2 regions of the Clostridium sp. LIBA-8553 genome follow, and region 2 is predicted to be linked to the other one. Evidence: predicted binding sites of a transcription regulator. Region 2 holds the regulator's gene; the other holds the start of a gene.
The links. Region 2 encodes LexA, which represses DNA repair genes until DNA is damaged. Its sites were predicted from a motif close to CNAACANNTGTTNG; they were not measured.
Positions count from the first base shown of each region.

Region 1: recA (recombinase RecA) is a predicted target of LexA. The motif match lies at 3,492-3,505, and genes of this name have one in related genera.

Region 1 covers NZ_CM173489.1:2,389,848-2,397,705, reverse strand. Annotated here, with positions in the region: gene AC2JAQ_RS10580 (FtsK/SpoIIIE family DNA translocase) at 1-1,410, shown strand, start outside; gene rimO (30S ribosomal protein S12 methylthiotransferase RimO) at 1,479-2,816, shown strand; gene pgsA (CDP-diacylglycerol--glycerol-3-phosphate 3-phosphatidyltransferase) at 2,800-3,390, shown strand; gene recA (recombinase RecA) at 3,526-4,572, shown strand; gene rny (ribonuclease Y) at 4,924-6,459, shown strand; gene AC2JAQ_RS10555 (stage V sporulation protein S) at 6,691-6,951, shown strand; gene AC2JAQ_RS10550 (pyridoxal phosphate-dependent aminotransferase) at 7,105-7,858, shown strand, end outside.
Region 2 covers NZ_CM173489.1:1,657,226-1,665,083, reverse strand. Annotated here, with positions in the region: gene AC2JAQ_RS07380 (amino acid permease) at 1-1,218, shown strand, start outside; gene ilvA (threonine ammonia-lyase) at 1,374-2,573, opposite strand; gene AC2JAQ_RS07370 (DUF3892 domain-containing protein) at 2,696-2,914, shown strand; gene AC2JAQ_RS07365 (tyrosine recombinase XerC) at 3,747-4,754, shown strand; gene AC2JAQ_RS07360 (hypothetical protein) at 4,861-5,250, opposite strand; gene lexA (transcriptional repressor LexA) at 5,491-6,102, shown strand; gene AC2JAQ_RS07350 (hypothetical protein) at 6,156-7,061, opposite strand; gene AC2JAQ_RS07345 (methionine gamma-lyase family protein) at 7,245-7,858, opposite strand, start outside.

The DNA of each region.
Region 1 (7,858 bases), 730 kb from region 2:
TTATTAAATTTTAATAATAATAATGAATTAGATAAGGATGACAAAAAAGCATTGTTAGCTAATGCGGCTAAACTAGAAGAAACTCTTATGAGTTTTGGAGTAGAAGCTAAAATACTTCAGGTAACAAAGGGGCCATCTGTTACTAGGTTTGAGCTTCAACCTAAGGCAGGGATAAAGGTTAGTAAAATAGTTAACTTAGCTGATGATATAGCTTTAGGATTAGCGGCTAAAGGGGTAAGAATAGAAGCACCTATTCCAGGAAAGGCTGCTATAGGTATTGAGGTGCCTAATAAAGAACAAACACCAGTATTTTTTAGAGAAATTGTAGAATCAAAAGAATTTATAGATAATAAGTTTAAGGTTGCATGTGCATTAGGAAAAGACATTACAGGTAAGGCTGTCGTTACAGATTTAAGTAAGATGCCTCACGTACTTATTGCAGGGGCAACTGGGTCTGGTAAGAGTGTATGTATAAATACTTTAATAGTAAGTATACTATATAAATATTCTCCAGATGAGGTTAAGCTTTTAATGGTAGACCCTAAGGTTGTTGAATTAAATGTTTATAATGGAATTCCACATTTATTAATTCCAGTTGTTACAGATCCTAAGAAGGCAGCAGCTGCATTAAACTGGGCTGTAAATGAAATGACTAGAAGATATAAGCTTTTTGCTGATAATGGAGTAAGAAATATAGAATCATATAATGCTTTATTTACTAGGGGAGAGGTACCTGAGAAGCTTCCTTATATAGTTATAATTGTAGATGAGCTTGCTGATCTTATGATGGCATGCCCTCACGATGTGGAAGATTATATATGTAGATTAGCACAAATGGCTAGAGCGGCTGGAATGCATTTAGTAATAGCTACTCAAAGGCCATCTGTAGATGTAATTACAGGAGTAATTAAAGCAAATATACCATCTAGAATATCATTCGCAGTTTCAAGCCAAATCGACTCAAGAACAATATTAGACTCAGCAGGAGCAGAAAAACTTTTAGGTAGAGGAGATATGTTATTCTATCCGGTTGGAGAATCTAAACCTCAGAGGGTTCAGGGAGCCTTTATTTCAGAAGAAGAGGTTGAACATGTTGTATCTTTTATTAAAGAATCACAAAAAGATACTCAATATGAAGAGGACATATTAGAACATATAAATTCGGCATCAGTTGGTTCTGAAGGAAATAGTGATGGAGATAGAGATGAGCTTTTAGATGAAGCTATAGGAATTGTAGTTGAGAGTGGGCAAGCATCAGCTTCTTATTTACAAAGAAGATTAAGAATAGGATTTAACAGGGCGGCAAGAATAATAGAAGAACTAGAAGAATGTGGTGTTATTTCTAGAAGAGATGGAAGTAAGCCAAGACAAATTTTAATTAGCAAAGATGAATTAGAAAATATGAAATAAAAACTTGTTTAATTTTAAAAAGAGTTTTAAAATAAGAAATATATATTTAAACGTAGGAGGAAGTAGATTTGGCGAAATATAAGGTAGGAATGGTGAGTTTAGGTTGTGATAAGAATAGAGTAGACTCAGAAATCATGCTTGGGATGGTTCAAAATGAGTATGAACTTACAAATAACCCAAAGGAAGCGGATATAATAATAGTAAACACTTGTGGGTTTATTGAAAAGGCTAAACAAGAATCCATAAACACAATATTAGATATGGCAAAATACAAAACAAGTCACAACTGTAAGTTACTTATAGCTACAGGCTGCTTAACTCAAAGATATGGTGATGAATTATTAGAATTAATGCCAGAAATAGATATAATGTTAGGTGTTAATGATTATGCTAAAATAAATGAAGCCATAATGAACTTTATAAATGGAAATAGTAATAAGGTTACAGCAACAAATTATAGTGATATATCAATTAATGAAGGTTTAAGATTGATAACAACTGATAAAGCAACTGCATATTTAAGAATTGCAGAAGGATGTAATAACTTCTGTACTTACTGTATTATTCCTAAAATAAGAGGTAAGTTTAGAAGTAGAGCTTTAGAAAACATAATTGATGAAGCAAAAAAATTAGCTGAAGGTGGAGTAAAAGAGTTAATATTAATAGCTCAAGATACAACTAATTATGGTATAGATATATATGGTGAAAAGAAGCTTCACTTAGTTTTAAAAGAGTTAGCTAAAATAGAAGGAATAGAATGGATAAGAGTTCTTTATTGCTATCCAGAGGCAATATATGATGAACTTATTCAAGAGATAGCTACAAATGATAAAGTTTGTAATTATCTTGATTTACCTATACAACAGATAAGCAATAATGTCTTAAAGAGAATGGGGAGAAAAACAACAAAAGAAGAAATAATAGGTAAAATTAATGCTTTAAGAGAAAACATACCTAATATAGTTTTAAGAACTTCTTTAATAGTTGGATTTCCAGGAGAGTCTGAAGAAGACTTTAATGAATTAAAAGAGTTTATAAAAACAATAAAATTAGATAAGGTTGGAGTTTTCACTTATTCAAGAGAAGAAGGAACACCAGCTGCTATAATGGAAGATCAAATAGATGAAGATGTTAAAAAAGCTAGAGAAGAAGAAATAATGTTACTTCAAAAGGAAGTATCAGAAGAAATAAATAAGAATAAAGTAGGAAGAGAATACGATGTTCTTATTGAGAGATTTAATGGGGAATACTATATAGGAAGAAGTTACGAAATGGCTCCAGATATAGATGGAAATGTTTTTGTAAAAGGAAATGGAGCTAAAAAAGACCAATTCTGTAAAGTTAAAATTGAAAAGGCCTTAGAATATGATTTGGTAGGAGTTGTATGCAATGAATCTTGCAAATAAATTAACTTTGATTAGAATAATTTTAGTTCCCGTATTTTTAGTATTTATAGCCTTTCAAAACTTACCATATGGAAGCATAATAGCAACACTTATATTCATAATAGCATCTGTAACAGATCAACTAGACGGGTATATTGCAAGATCTAGAAATCAAGTAACTAATTTTGGTAAGTTTATGGATCCTTTAGCTGATAAACTTTTAGTGACAGCGGCACTTATATCTTTGGTAGAATTGCAATTAGTACCAGCATGGGCTGCCATTGTAATAATAGCTAGAGAGTTTGCTGTTTCTGGTTTAAGAACTATCGCGGCATCAGAGGGACTGGTTATAGCTGCTAGTTGGTGGGGAAAAATTAAGACTGTAATTCAAATAATTGCAATAGTACTTTTATTATTACAAGTAAACATAATTAATTCTCCAGGAATTAAAGAATTAGTAGTAGGAAATAGTTTCTTGAAAAACTTCTTTATATATGTTCCGGATATATTCCTATATTTAGCTGTTGCGATAACAATAATTTCTGGAATAGATTACTTTAGAAAAAATAAAAATGTTATAAATACTTACAAATAATGATTTAAAAGTGAAAAAATGGTCAATTATTAAGGCATGAAGTTCTTTTTAGAGCTTCATGTTAATATTGACTTTTTTTTTGTATATATTATAATATTAATAGAACTTATGTTCGGTTATTTAAGGAGGTTAAGTATGGCAAATATAGATAAAGATAAATTAAAAGCTATTGAGATGGCTATGGGTCAAATAGAGAAACAATTCGGAAAAGGATCAGTAATGAAACTTGGAGAGCAAGGTGCTCCTCAAATGGATGCTGTTTCAACTGGCTGTTTAGACCTTGATATAGCCTTAGGAATTGGTGGGGTACCAAAAGGAAGAATTATCGAGATATATGGACCAGAGAGTTCAGGTAAAACAACAGTGGCTTTACATGTAGTAGCAGAGGCTCAAAAACTAGGGGGGGCAGCAGCGTATATAGATGCTGAGCATGCTTTAGACCCTGTTTATGCAAGAAGATTAGGTGTTAATATAGATGATTTAGTTGTTTCACAACCAGATACAGGAGAACAGGCTTTAGAGATAACAGAAGCTTTAGTTAGATCAGGAGCTATAGATGTTTTGGTTGTTGACTCAGTTGCTGCCTTAGTACCAAGAGCTGAGATTGAAGGAGAAATGGGAGACTCTCATGTTGGACTTCAAGCTAGATTGATGTCTCAAGCTTTAAGAAAGTTAACGGGAACAATAAATAAATCAAACTGTGTAGTAATATTTATAAACCAATTAAGAGAAAAAGTTGGTGTAATGTTCGGAAATCCAGAAACAACACCAGGTGGTAGAGCTTTAAAATTCTATGCATCAGTTAGAATGGATATAAGAAGAATTGATTCAATAAAACAAGGTGACGGAATAACTGGTAATAGAACAAGAGTTAAGGTTGTTAAAAATAAGGTTGCTCCTCCATTTAAACAAGCTGAATTTGATATAATGTATAATGAAGGTATCTCAAAAGAAGGTAACATAGTAGACGTTGGAGTTAAAGAAAACATAGTGCAAAAGAGTGGTGCTTGGTTCTCATATGGAGATATAAGACTAGGCCAAGGTAGAGAAAATGCTAAGCAATATCTAAAAGAAAATCCATCAGTTGCATTAGATATAGAAAATCAAATAAGAGAAAAGTATGATTTACCTTTAGCTAAGGCTGTAGAAGCAGTAAATGTTGAAGAAACTATTGAGAGCTAATGAAAAAGATAAGGATTTTTCCTTATCTTTTTTTTTACGCAATTTATGAATTTATATTATTAAAAACATAAAAATTTAGGTGTTTATGAATATGTTAACATTAATTAAAAGTTTCTACATTTTAAGGAAGTTAAAAAGTTATGAAAGCTCATTATATCTAGGTTAAGATAAGAATAATTTTTGCTTTTTAGCATATAATATACGCAAGGCGTAACCTTGACATAAACATAAAATTACTATACAATAATAACAAATACTGGTTTATCATATTCAAAAAATTACAGTGAGAATAGTATGGCACCTTTCTACGCGAAATGTTTTTATAGAGAGAATAAGCGAGGAGGTGTTTATATGGTAGTAGAAATACTTATAGGAATAATAATATTAGGGGTAGTAGGGTTTATTCAATACACTCTTATACAAAAAGCTTCAAAAAATAAGGTGGAAAGCTTAGAAAGAGAAGCTAATGCAACTCTTGAGGAGGCTAAAAAAGCAGCCGAATCTACAAAGAAAGAAGCCATATTAGAAGCAAAAGAAGAGGTACACAAACTAAGGTCAGATCTTGACAAGGAAACTCGTGATAGAAGAAATGAGATTCAAAGGTTTGAAAGAAGACTTATCCAAAGGGAAGAGTCATTAGATAAAAAGAGTGAAATGCTTGAAAAAAGAGAAGATAGCATGAACAAAAAATCTATAGAAATTCAAGGACTTGAAGAACGTGTACAAAGTTTATACGGTGAACAAAGAGCTGAACTTGAAAGAATATCAAATCTTTCAAGCGAGGATGCAAGAACATTATTATTAGATGAAGTAAGAAAAGAAATAAAACATGAATCAGCTATGCTGATTAAAGAACTTGAGACTAAGGCCAAAGAAGAAGCTGATAAAAAATCAAGGGAAATAATTACTACTGCTATTCAAAGATGTGCAGCAGACCACGTTTCTGAGACTACAGTTCATGTTGTTGCCTTACCTAATGATGAGATGAAAGGAAGAATCATTGGTAGGGAAGGAAGAAACATAAGAACTTTAGAAACATTAACAGGAGTTGATTTAATAATAGATGATACTCCAGAAGCTGTTATTCTTTCAAGCTTCGATCCAATAAGAAGAGAAGTTGCAAGAATAGCCTTAGAAAAATTAATTGTAGATGGAAGAATTCATCCAGCTAGAATTGAAGAAATGGTAGAAAGAGCTATTAAAGATGTAGAAAATGACATTAAGGAAGAGGGAGAACAAGCAACTTTCGAAACTGGTGTTCATGGATTACATCCAGAAATAATTAAGCTTCTAGGAAGACTAAAGTACAGAACAAGTTATGGTCAAAATGTTTTAAAACATTCAATAGAGGTTTCATACCTAGCAGGACTAATGGCATCTGAATTAGGTTTAGATGTAAATCTAGCTAGAAGAGCAGGTCTTTTACATGATATAGGTAAAGGAGTTGACCAAGAATATGAGGGACCTCATGCAGTTATTGGTGGAGAACTTGCAAAAAAATATCATGAGTCAGCAGCTGTAGTTAATGCTATAGGAGCTCATCATGGTGATGAAGAAATGCAAACTCTTGAAGCAATACTTGTTCAAGCGGCAGATGCTATATCAGCAGCTAGACCTGGGGCAAGAAGGGAAACTTTAGAAGCTTACATTAAGAGATTAGAAAAATTAGAAGAAATAGCTACTTCATATGAAGGTGTAGAAAAGTCATATGCCATTCAAGCTGGAAGAGAAATTAGAATTATGGTTAAACCAGATCAAGTTGATGATGCAGGGGCAATTGAGATGGCGAGAAATATTGTTAAGAAGATAGAAGAACAATTAGAGTATCCAGGTCAAATCAAGATAAATGTAATAAGAGAGACCCGTGCAGTTGACTATGCTAAATAAATGAATATATAAAATACATTTTGTTTACAAAATGTATTTTTTTAATTAACTCTACTGGAATTATTTCAGTAGAGTTTTGTTATGGGTTAAAACAAATATTTTAAAATTGTTTTAAAAATTTTATCTATTTAAGAAGGAATTAGAAAATTTATATAGAATATTATTAGGTAAAGGAAAACGTTAACTATTTTAATGTAAACGTATCCTAAAAATATCTAGGAGGTTTATATAATGGAAGTATTAAAGGTATCAACTAAATCAAATCCTAATTCAGTAGCAGGCGCACTAGCAGCCATAATAAAAGAAAGAAACACTGTAGAAATACAAGCGGTAGGGGCAGGGGCTATAAATCAAGCAGTTAAAGCTATAGCTATAGCTAGAGGTTTCGTAGCACCAAGTGGAAAAGATATAGTTTGTATTCCTGCATTCACAGACATCGAAATAGATGGTGAAGAAAGAACAGCTATAAAGCTTATAATACAACCAAGATAAAAGTTTAAAGAGGAACTAAATTTGGTAAATAAATAGATGCTGCTATGAGTATTTTAACTTGTAGCAGTATTTTTTATTGGTTTACTTTAAAGAATAAAAGTGATATATTGTAAGCGTAATTAAATAAAAAATAAGCAGTAAAGAGGGGATTAGATGATATTATCTAGAAAAGCACAAGGTATTGGGGCATCATTAACTTTAGCCTTAACAGCTAAGGCTGGAGAGTTAAAAAAAGAAGGTATCGATGTAGTTAGCTTTGGAGTAGGTGAGCCAGATTTTAATACGCCTAAGAATATAATAGAAGCCGCTACTAGAGCTATGAAAGAAGGTAAGACAAAATATACAGCAACATCTGGAATAGTAGAATTGAAGGAAGCCATAGCAAAAAAATTATATAATGAAAATAAATTAAGTTATGAAGTTAAAAATATAATTGTTTCAACAGGTGCTAAGCAATCTTTAGCAAATGTATTTATGGCAATTTTAAATCCTGGAGATGAAGTAGTAATACCAGTACCTTATTGGGTAAGTTACCCCGAATTAGTTAAGTTAAGTGATGGTGTTCCTGTTTTTATAGAAACAAAGAAAGAAAATGATTTTAAAGTAACTTATGATGAATTAAAGTCAGTTTTAAGTGATAAAACAAAGGCTATAGTTTTAAATTCACCTAACAATCCAACAGGAACTGTGTATTCAAAGAAAGACTTAGAAACCATTGCAAAATTTGCTGAGGAAAATGATCTTATAATAATCTCTGATGAAATATATGAAAAACTTATATATGGAAAAGAAGAGCACATAAGCATTGCTTCTTTAAATGAAGATGCTTTTAAAAGAACTATTGTTATAAATGGATTTTCAAAAGCATATGCAATGACAGGATGGAGAATTGGTTATGCAGCTTGCT
Region 2 (7,858 bases):
ATGCCAGAGACAGGTTCTTTTGGAACTTATGCAACAAAATTTGTAGATCCAGCCTTCGGATTTGCCTTAGGTTGGAACTATTGGTATAACTGGGCTATAACAATAGCAGCAGAAATGGTTGCAGGTTCTTTATTAATGAAATTCTGGTTTCCAAACGTTCCAGCTATAGTATGGAGTGCTTTATTCTTAGTAATTATATTAGGTCTTAATTTATTGTCTGCTAAAGCTTATGGAGAATCAGAATTCTGGTTTGCAACAGTAAAAGTAGCTACTGTTATTATTTTCTTAATAGTAGGTGTGCTTATGATATTTGGAATAATTGGTGGAGAAAAAGTAGGTTTTAAAAACTTTTATGCTAATGGAGGTCCATTTATTGGAGGAGCAAAATCTATATTTATGATTTTCTTAATAGCTGGTTTCTCATTCCAAGGAACTGAGTTGGTAGGGGTTGCTGCTGGAGAAAGTGAAAACCCTGAAAAGAATGTACCTAAAGCTGTTAACACAATCTTTTGGAGAATATTATTATTTTACTTAGGAACAATCTTAGTAATCGGAGCTTTAGTACCTAATGCTCAAGCAGGAGTAGAAACAAGTGCTTTCACAGTAGTATTTGAAAAAATTGGACTAGCTGGTGCAGCATCAGTTATGAATGCGATAATACTTACATCAGTTTTATCAGCTGGTAACTCTGGAATGTATGCATCAAGTAGAATGCTTTATGCTATGGCTAAGAATGGAATGGCACCAAAAATATTTGGAAAAACAAATTCTAGAGGGGTGCCGGTTAATGCAATCATAGTAACAACAATAATTGCTAGTTTATGTTTTTTAACAGGCATTTATGCTGAGAATACTGTATATGTATGGCTTGTAGCAGCATCTGGTTTATCAGGATTTATAGCATGGCTTGGTATTGCAATATGTCACTATAGATTTAGAAGAGCTTATGTGGCACAAGGGAAAGATATGAGTAAATTAGTTTATAAAGCTAAATTATTCCCACTTGGACCTATAATTGCTTTAATATTATGTGGCATAATTGTTTTGGGGCAAGGATATGCTTATTTAGATGTTAGAAATGGAATAGACTGGGGTGGATTAATTTCATCATACATAGGAATTCCTTTATTCTTAGCTTTATTATTTTATTACAAATTTAAATATCATACTAAATTAATAAAATTAGAAGATGTTGATTTAAGTAGAGATAATTTTTAATAATATACACTTTCAAAAAAGGAGTCTATTCAAATAGGCTCTTTTTTATTAGCTTTTATTTAATATGTAGAGTAGAGAAGTAGAACATTTTAAATAATAAAGAGATAAAACTTTAATTAGTTAAAATTCTATCTCTTTTGTTTATTATTTTTATATTAATAAATTTGCTTAATTACATAGTTCTGATCAGTTAGAGCCTTTTTAATTTCCTCAATGTGAGAATGTCCATTAGTTTCTAATGTTATTTCTATAACCATATTTTTTAGAGCATCTATTGCTTTAAAATGATCATGTTCAAGTTTTACTATATTAGCATTTACATCAGCAAGAATTTTTGCGATTTTTAAAATTTGTCCTGGTTTATGAGGAACTTCTAAACTGAATCCAAAAAGTCTACCTTTAGCTACTAAGGCACTATTTATTAATGAAGTTATGGTAACCATGTCTATATTACCACCACTTATTATTGATACTACATTCTTATCTTTAAATTTCAACTTAGAAGAGGCTGCTAATGAAACAGCACCAGAAGCTTCTGCTAAAAGTTTGTGCTTTTCACTTAAGGTAAAGAAAGCTTCAACTATTTCATGATCTGAAACGGTTATTATATCATCTACATATTCTTTTATAAAATTAAAAGTCAAATCACCGGGTCTCTTTACAGCAATACCATCTGCAATTGTATCTACAGATTCTAAATTGACTATTTTGCCTGATTTAAAACTTTGTTCCATGGCATTAGCACCTTTAGCTTGAACTCCTATTATTTTCACATTAGGGTTTAATTCTTTAGCTGCTAAAGTAACTCCACTTATAAGACCACCACCGCCTATTGGGCAAAGAATAACATCTACATCTTTTAAATCTTCAAAGATTTCTAAAGCAACAGTACCTTGACCGCATATTATATCGATATCATTAAATGGATGGATAAATAAAGCACCTTGTTCTTGTTCTATTCTTTTAGCTTCATTAAAAGCATCGTCGTATACATATCCTGATAAGACAACATTTCCTCCTAAATCCTTTGTAGATTGAATTTTTAATAGAGGAGTGGTTTTAGGCATTACTATAGTTGATTTTACATTAGCTTGAGAGGCGGCAAAAGCTACACCTTGAGCATGATTCCCAGCGGAAGAGCATACAACACCTCTTGCTTTTTCTTCCTCTGATAAGGTTCTTATCTTATTTAATGCACCTCTAATTTTATAAGCTCCTGTTAATTGTAAGTTTTCACATTTCATATACACTTGATTCCCAGATTTCTTTGAAAATACCTCACTGTATATTAAAGGCGTTTTTATAACTACATCTTCTATATTCTTTTTTGCTTTAATAATTTTTTCTAAATACAAAATAATCACCTCTCATTTATGTAAACCTTTTATATAATAATTATAACAAAGAAAAATATTTTTTTACAGAGAATATTTTTTGAAAATACATGCAAAATAATAGTAAAGGAAGGTGATAATTTATGTCAGATTCTATAGTTAAAGTAAAAAAGGATAGTAATGGAGAAATTACAGATTACGTTTTAAGTAATGGAAAAACTGTTTCAAAAGCTGAGGGTGTAAAACTTGCAGAAGAGGGAATGATTGATGGTGTTATAATTTCTCATTCTAAAAAAGGTGAAGCTTATTTAAGAAGTATTCCTGATGGAAAAGAAAACAATAACTTAGATGAATTATCATAATTAAATCTTTATAGTATAAGAATTAAAAGGAAGCTAAAAAATATAGTTAGCTTCCTTTTAATTATCATCTTAATATCTGAAAACGATATTAGAATAGTGAGAGATTTAAATATATATTTGTGTTGTAATAAATATTACGTTTTTTTAGTTTATCATGTATATTATTTTGAAAAATGGTCATAATTAAAATAACTTGTTTTAATTGTATTGTTGTAATACATATATACGTATTACTCATAGTATTACGGTTATAAAATTAATATGTAACATTTTATTTTAGAAAGTTGAGTCGAAAATCAAAATTGCAAATTAGGTCAAAACATAACTAGAAATTCATTTTTAAAATTGTTTTTCAAACACAATATGTTTTTCTTAAAATATCCTCAATTTATAACTTCGCTAAATATACATTTAGCGAAGTTGTTGCGTTTTTTGAGCAAATATGCTACAATATAGTCATATCAAGGCTTTGAAAGGATTTTAGACTATGAATAATGAACAAAATCAATTCGAAAATTTTCAATACTCACAGGAAATTAAAGAATTACTCAATATCAATTTAAGTAATGATGATTTAACCAATCTAGATCATATATATAACTATTACGATTCTCAAAATATCCAACGTGATTACGAAGATTTAATTGAAGACATTTATATTTTAATTTTTAAAAGAAATTTTAGTATTACACAATTAGCAGATATATATAAGATGAATCAAAGAATAATAAAAAGATGGTTAAAAGAACTTGGTATGGACAAGCTTTTAGAAGTAGAAAAAGATATCAATTCTGTTGAAAAATTAAATTTTAAAAACGAATCAAACGATGAATTGCACAAAAACAAAAATCTTAAATTTGATTTTATAGAGAAATCGAAGTATCCAAAACGAGTTATTGAGTTTCTAAATTACCTAGAAAATGTAAAAGGTAAATCTTTGAATACAATAAAAGGATACTCAGTTGACTTAGGATTATTTTTTAAATTTTTAAAAGTATATAAAGGTTTAGAAAATAATATTGAATTAGAAAAAATTGAGGAAGTTGAAGTTTCTGAGCTAGGTGATAATTTTATAAAAGACATAACCTTATCTGATATATATGCATTTTTAGCTTTTTTAGAAAAAGTAAGAAATAATAGCGCTTATGCAAGAGCAAGAAAAGTTGCTACATTAAAGTCTTTCTTTAAGTTTTTAAATTCAAAAATAAAAATAATAGATGAAAATCCAACTGTAGAATTAGAATCACCTAAAATAAATAAAAGACATCCCGTTTATTTAACTCTAGATCAAAGTATAACCGTGTTAAATTCAATGGATAAAACAAACAAAAATTACTATAGAGACTACTGTATACTTACTCTATTTTTAAATTGTGGAATGAGATTATCAGAACTTTGTAACATACAAATAGAAAAAATCAAAGGAGATACCTTAACTATCATAGGTAAAGGTAACAAAGAAAGAACTGTATATTTAAATGAGGCTTCAATTTCTGCTATAGATAGTTATTTAAAAAATAGAAATGATTCAAAGGCTACGGAAGAAGCTAAAAAATATCTATTTTTATCTAGCAAATATCGACCTATAAATAAAAGAAGTGTTGAAATGTTAGTTAAAAAACATATAGAAAATGCAGGGTTTAAAGATCAAAAATATACCCCTCATAAACTTAGACACACAGCTGCTACGCTAATGTATAAGTATGGAAATGTAGATATAAGAAGCTTGCAGAATATCTTAGGGCATGAAAATATTTCTACCACTCAAATTTATACCCATGTAGATGATGAAACTCTAAGAAAGGCTGTTAACACCAACCCTTTAGCTAATATTAAATAGCTTAATTTGCTTGGATTTTTACGTTTAATAACTTAAAATTATAAAGAAAATACGGGTATAGAACATATGTTCTATACCCGTATTTTTAGCATTTTTATCTATAAAACTACTCTTTTATTTTTAGCTTTCTAACCCCTGGGAATACTTCTTCTGTCATCTCTTCCATTGTTAAATCATCATTTAAATCTATATCTTCAAGGTATTCTATATGATCAAAAGCATCTTCATACTCGTCTTGTCTAGCTAAATACTCTTCCCAAGTTTCTGTTGTAAGTTCTTCTTCAACATCATCTTCTACTTCTTTATTTTCTTCTTCAGTAAGCTTTTTTAAAGCTTCTTCTATTTTTTTATTCTCTTCAACTTCTTTTGCTATATCCGCTATTTTTATAGCTTTTGTATCTACCCCTTGCATCTCTAAACAATCGCCACAATTGTCGCAAATTTTCCCGTTATATACATCGCAATAATCATCGTTATTAAACACTTTTTTATCCATAAAGTCACCTCTTAATTTGAAAATCATCTTTTCATTATAACAAATAAGTTGAGTTTTATCAAATAAAACTCATTTTTATACTTAAAAATATCCTTATTTCCTTATTCTTTCTAGAAAACAAATTTTAATTTTTTCTTTTTTATAAATCATCTTATAATTTTTTAGATATGAGAACATAAGTTTGCTATGTTCCTATTCATATGATATAATATTACCAAAGAATCGTGAGGTGCAATTACTATGATAGTTAAGGAAAGTTCAGATAAACAAACTCAAATATATAATTTTTTAGTTGAATTTACAAAATCAAAGGGGTATCCGCCTTCAGTTAGGGAGATATGTCAAGCTGTTAGTTTGAAATCAACTTCAACTGTTCATGGACATTTAAAAAGATTAGAGAAAAAAGGATTAATATACAGAGATCCAACTAAGCCAAGAGCTTTAGAAATAGTGGAATTATCCACTGAAGAAAAAGAGCTTATAGACATACCTATTATAGGAAAGGTTACTGCTGGTATGCCTATTTTAGCTACAGAAAACATAGAAGATATGTTTCAAATCCCTATAAACTACGTTAAGCATAATAATGATTTGTTTATTTTAAAAGTTACTGGAGACAGTATGATAGAATCAGGAATATTAGATGGTGATTTAGCAATAATAGAACAAAAAAACGTAGCTTCAAACGGTGATATTGTAGTAGCTTTAATAGAGAATGAAGCAACTATAAAAAGATTCTTTAAAGAAGATGGATTTGTAAGACTTCAACCGGAAAACAAAAATTATGAACCTATAATAGTTCCAGACTGTTCCGTTTTAGGTAAATTAGTAGGAATATATAGAGCGTATTAACAAAAAAGAAAGCATCATTTGGTGCTTTCTTTTTTGTTTTATTATTTTTTATTTTAGGAATTTAATTTGCTTTCTAAAACCTCCTTTTCGTGTTTTAAAGCTTTTATATCTAACTCCAAACTTCTCTTTTCTAATTCTAATCTATTATCAAACGCCTCTCTAAGCTTCTCAGACTCTTTTTTTACCATTTTAGAGTATTTATCCTCTAATAACTCTAACTCCTTCTTGTGGTCATTTCTCATGGCTTCTATAAGCTTTTTATAAGATTCTACCTCTTCTTTATAAGAGTTTTCTTTTTCTACATAGAAATTTATTCTTTCTTTTAAGGAATCTTTTTCTAATTCTAAAGATTTTATATGAGATTCTTGTTCTTTTATAAAGTCTCTCTCTTTTTCCAACGCTCTTTTCATCTCTTCATTTTCCTCTTTTAAGGATTCTAAAGGCTTTAGAGATGCTATTTCCTCCTTGTTTTTTTCTATTAAATCATAGTTTCTAGATACCAATTGAGATAAAGTACTCTTATCTTTTTCTAATATTTTAATAGTTTCTTTAAGCTCATCAACTTCTTTTATTTTAGCTTTATTTTCTTCTTTTAAAGATTTGTCTCTTTCTATAAACTCTTCTTCTCTTCTTTGCATTCTCTCTATAGTTACATCTTTTATAGAAAGTTTCTTTACAAATTCCTCTTCTGCTCTTTTGCCTGCATCCTCACTCATTTGTAAAGATGTTAAAAATAATTGATTTATCTTATTTAGATAATCCTGAAAAGATTCTATTTCTAACTTTCTTTCTATCAGCGTTGATTTAGAATTTTCTAATTCGTATAAGGCTATTAAGGCATCTAAACACTGTCCTTGGTTCCCAAATTCATCAGATGCTATTTTTTTAAATTTATCGAAAGTTTCTTCAGTAACTCTGAAACTTTTTACTTTTAATTCTTTGTTTCTACTCTCCTCCAAAACTATGCCAACCTTTCTTTATGTAATACATTTAGTAATATTATATTTGTAATACGTAATATTACTATATTTTGATTATACAGTATTTAAGAAATTTATTCCATAAAAAACGCCTTAAGTTATAAAACTTAAAGCGTTTAAAGTAAAGTTTCAATTTTTTATATTAACAACTAAATTAAAATTTTATTTAAAAATATTATTTAGAGCTATTAATACACCTATTTTAGCATGATCAAAAGTTAATCCACCTTGTAAATAAGCTATATAAGGCTCTCTTATAGGTGCGTCTGCTGAAAGTTCAATTGATGAACCTTGGATAAATGCTCCTGCTGCCATAATAACTTCATCTGAATATCCTGGCATAGCCCATGGTTCACATTCAACGAAAGAATCTATTGGTGATGCATATTGAACACCCTTACAGAATTTTATAAGTTTTTCTTTATCGTTGAATTTTATAGCTTGAATTATATCACTTCTCTTATCTGTATATTTAGGAAGCACCTCAAAACCTGCAAGTTCCATTATTCTAGAACAGAATATAGCGCCCTTTAAAGCTTCCATTGCAACATGAGGAGCTAAGAATAATCCTTGATAGAAATCTTTCATAACTCCAAAAGTACATCCACACTCTGCTCCTATACCAGGTACAGTTAGTCTATAAGATGCTTGCTCTACGTATTTTTCTTTTCCTACTATGTATCCACCAGTTGGAGCAATTCCTCCGCCTATGTTTTTAATTAATGAACCCGCCATTAAATCTGCACCAACATCTGTAGGCTCTATTATATCTATAA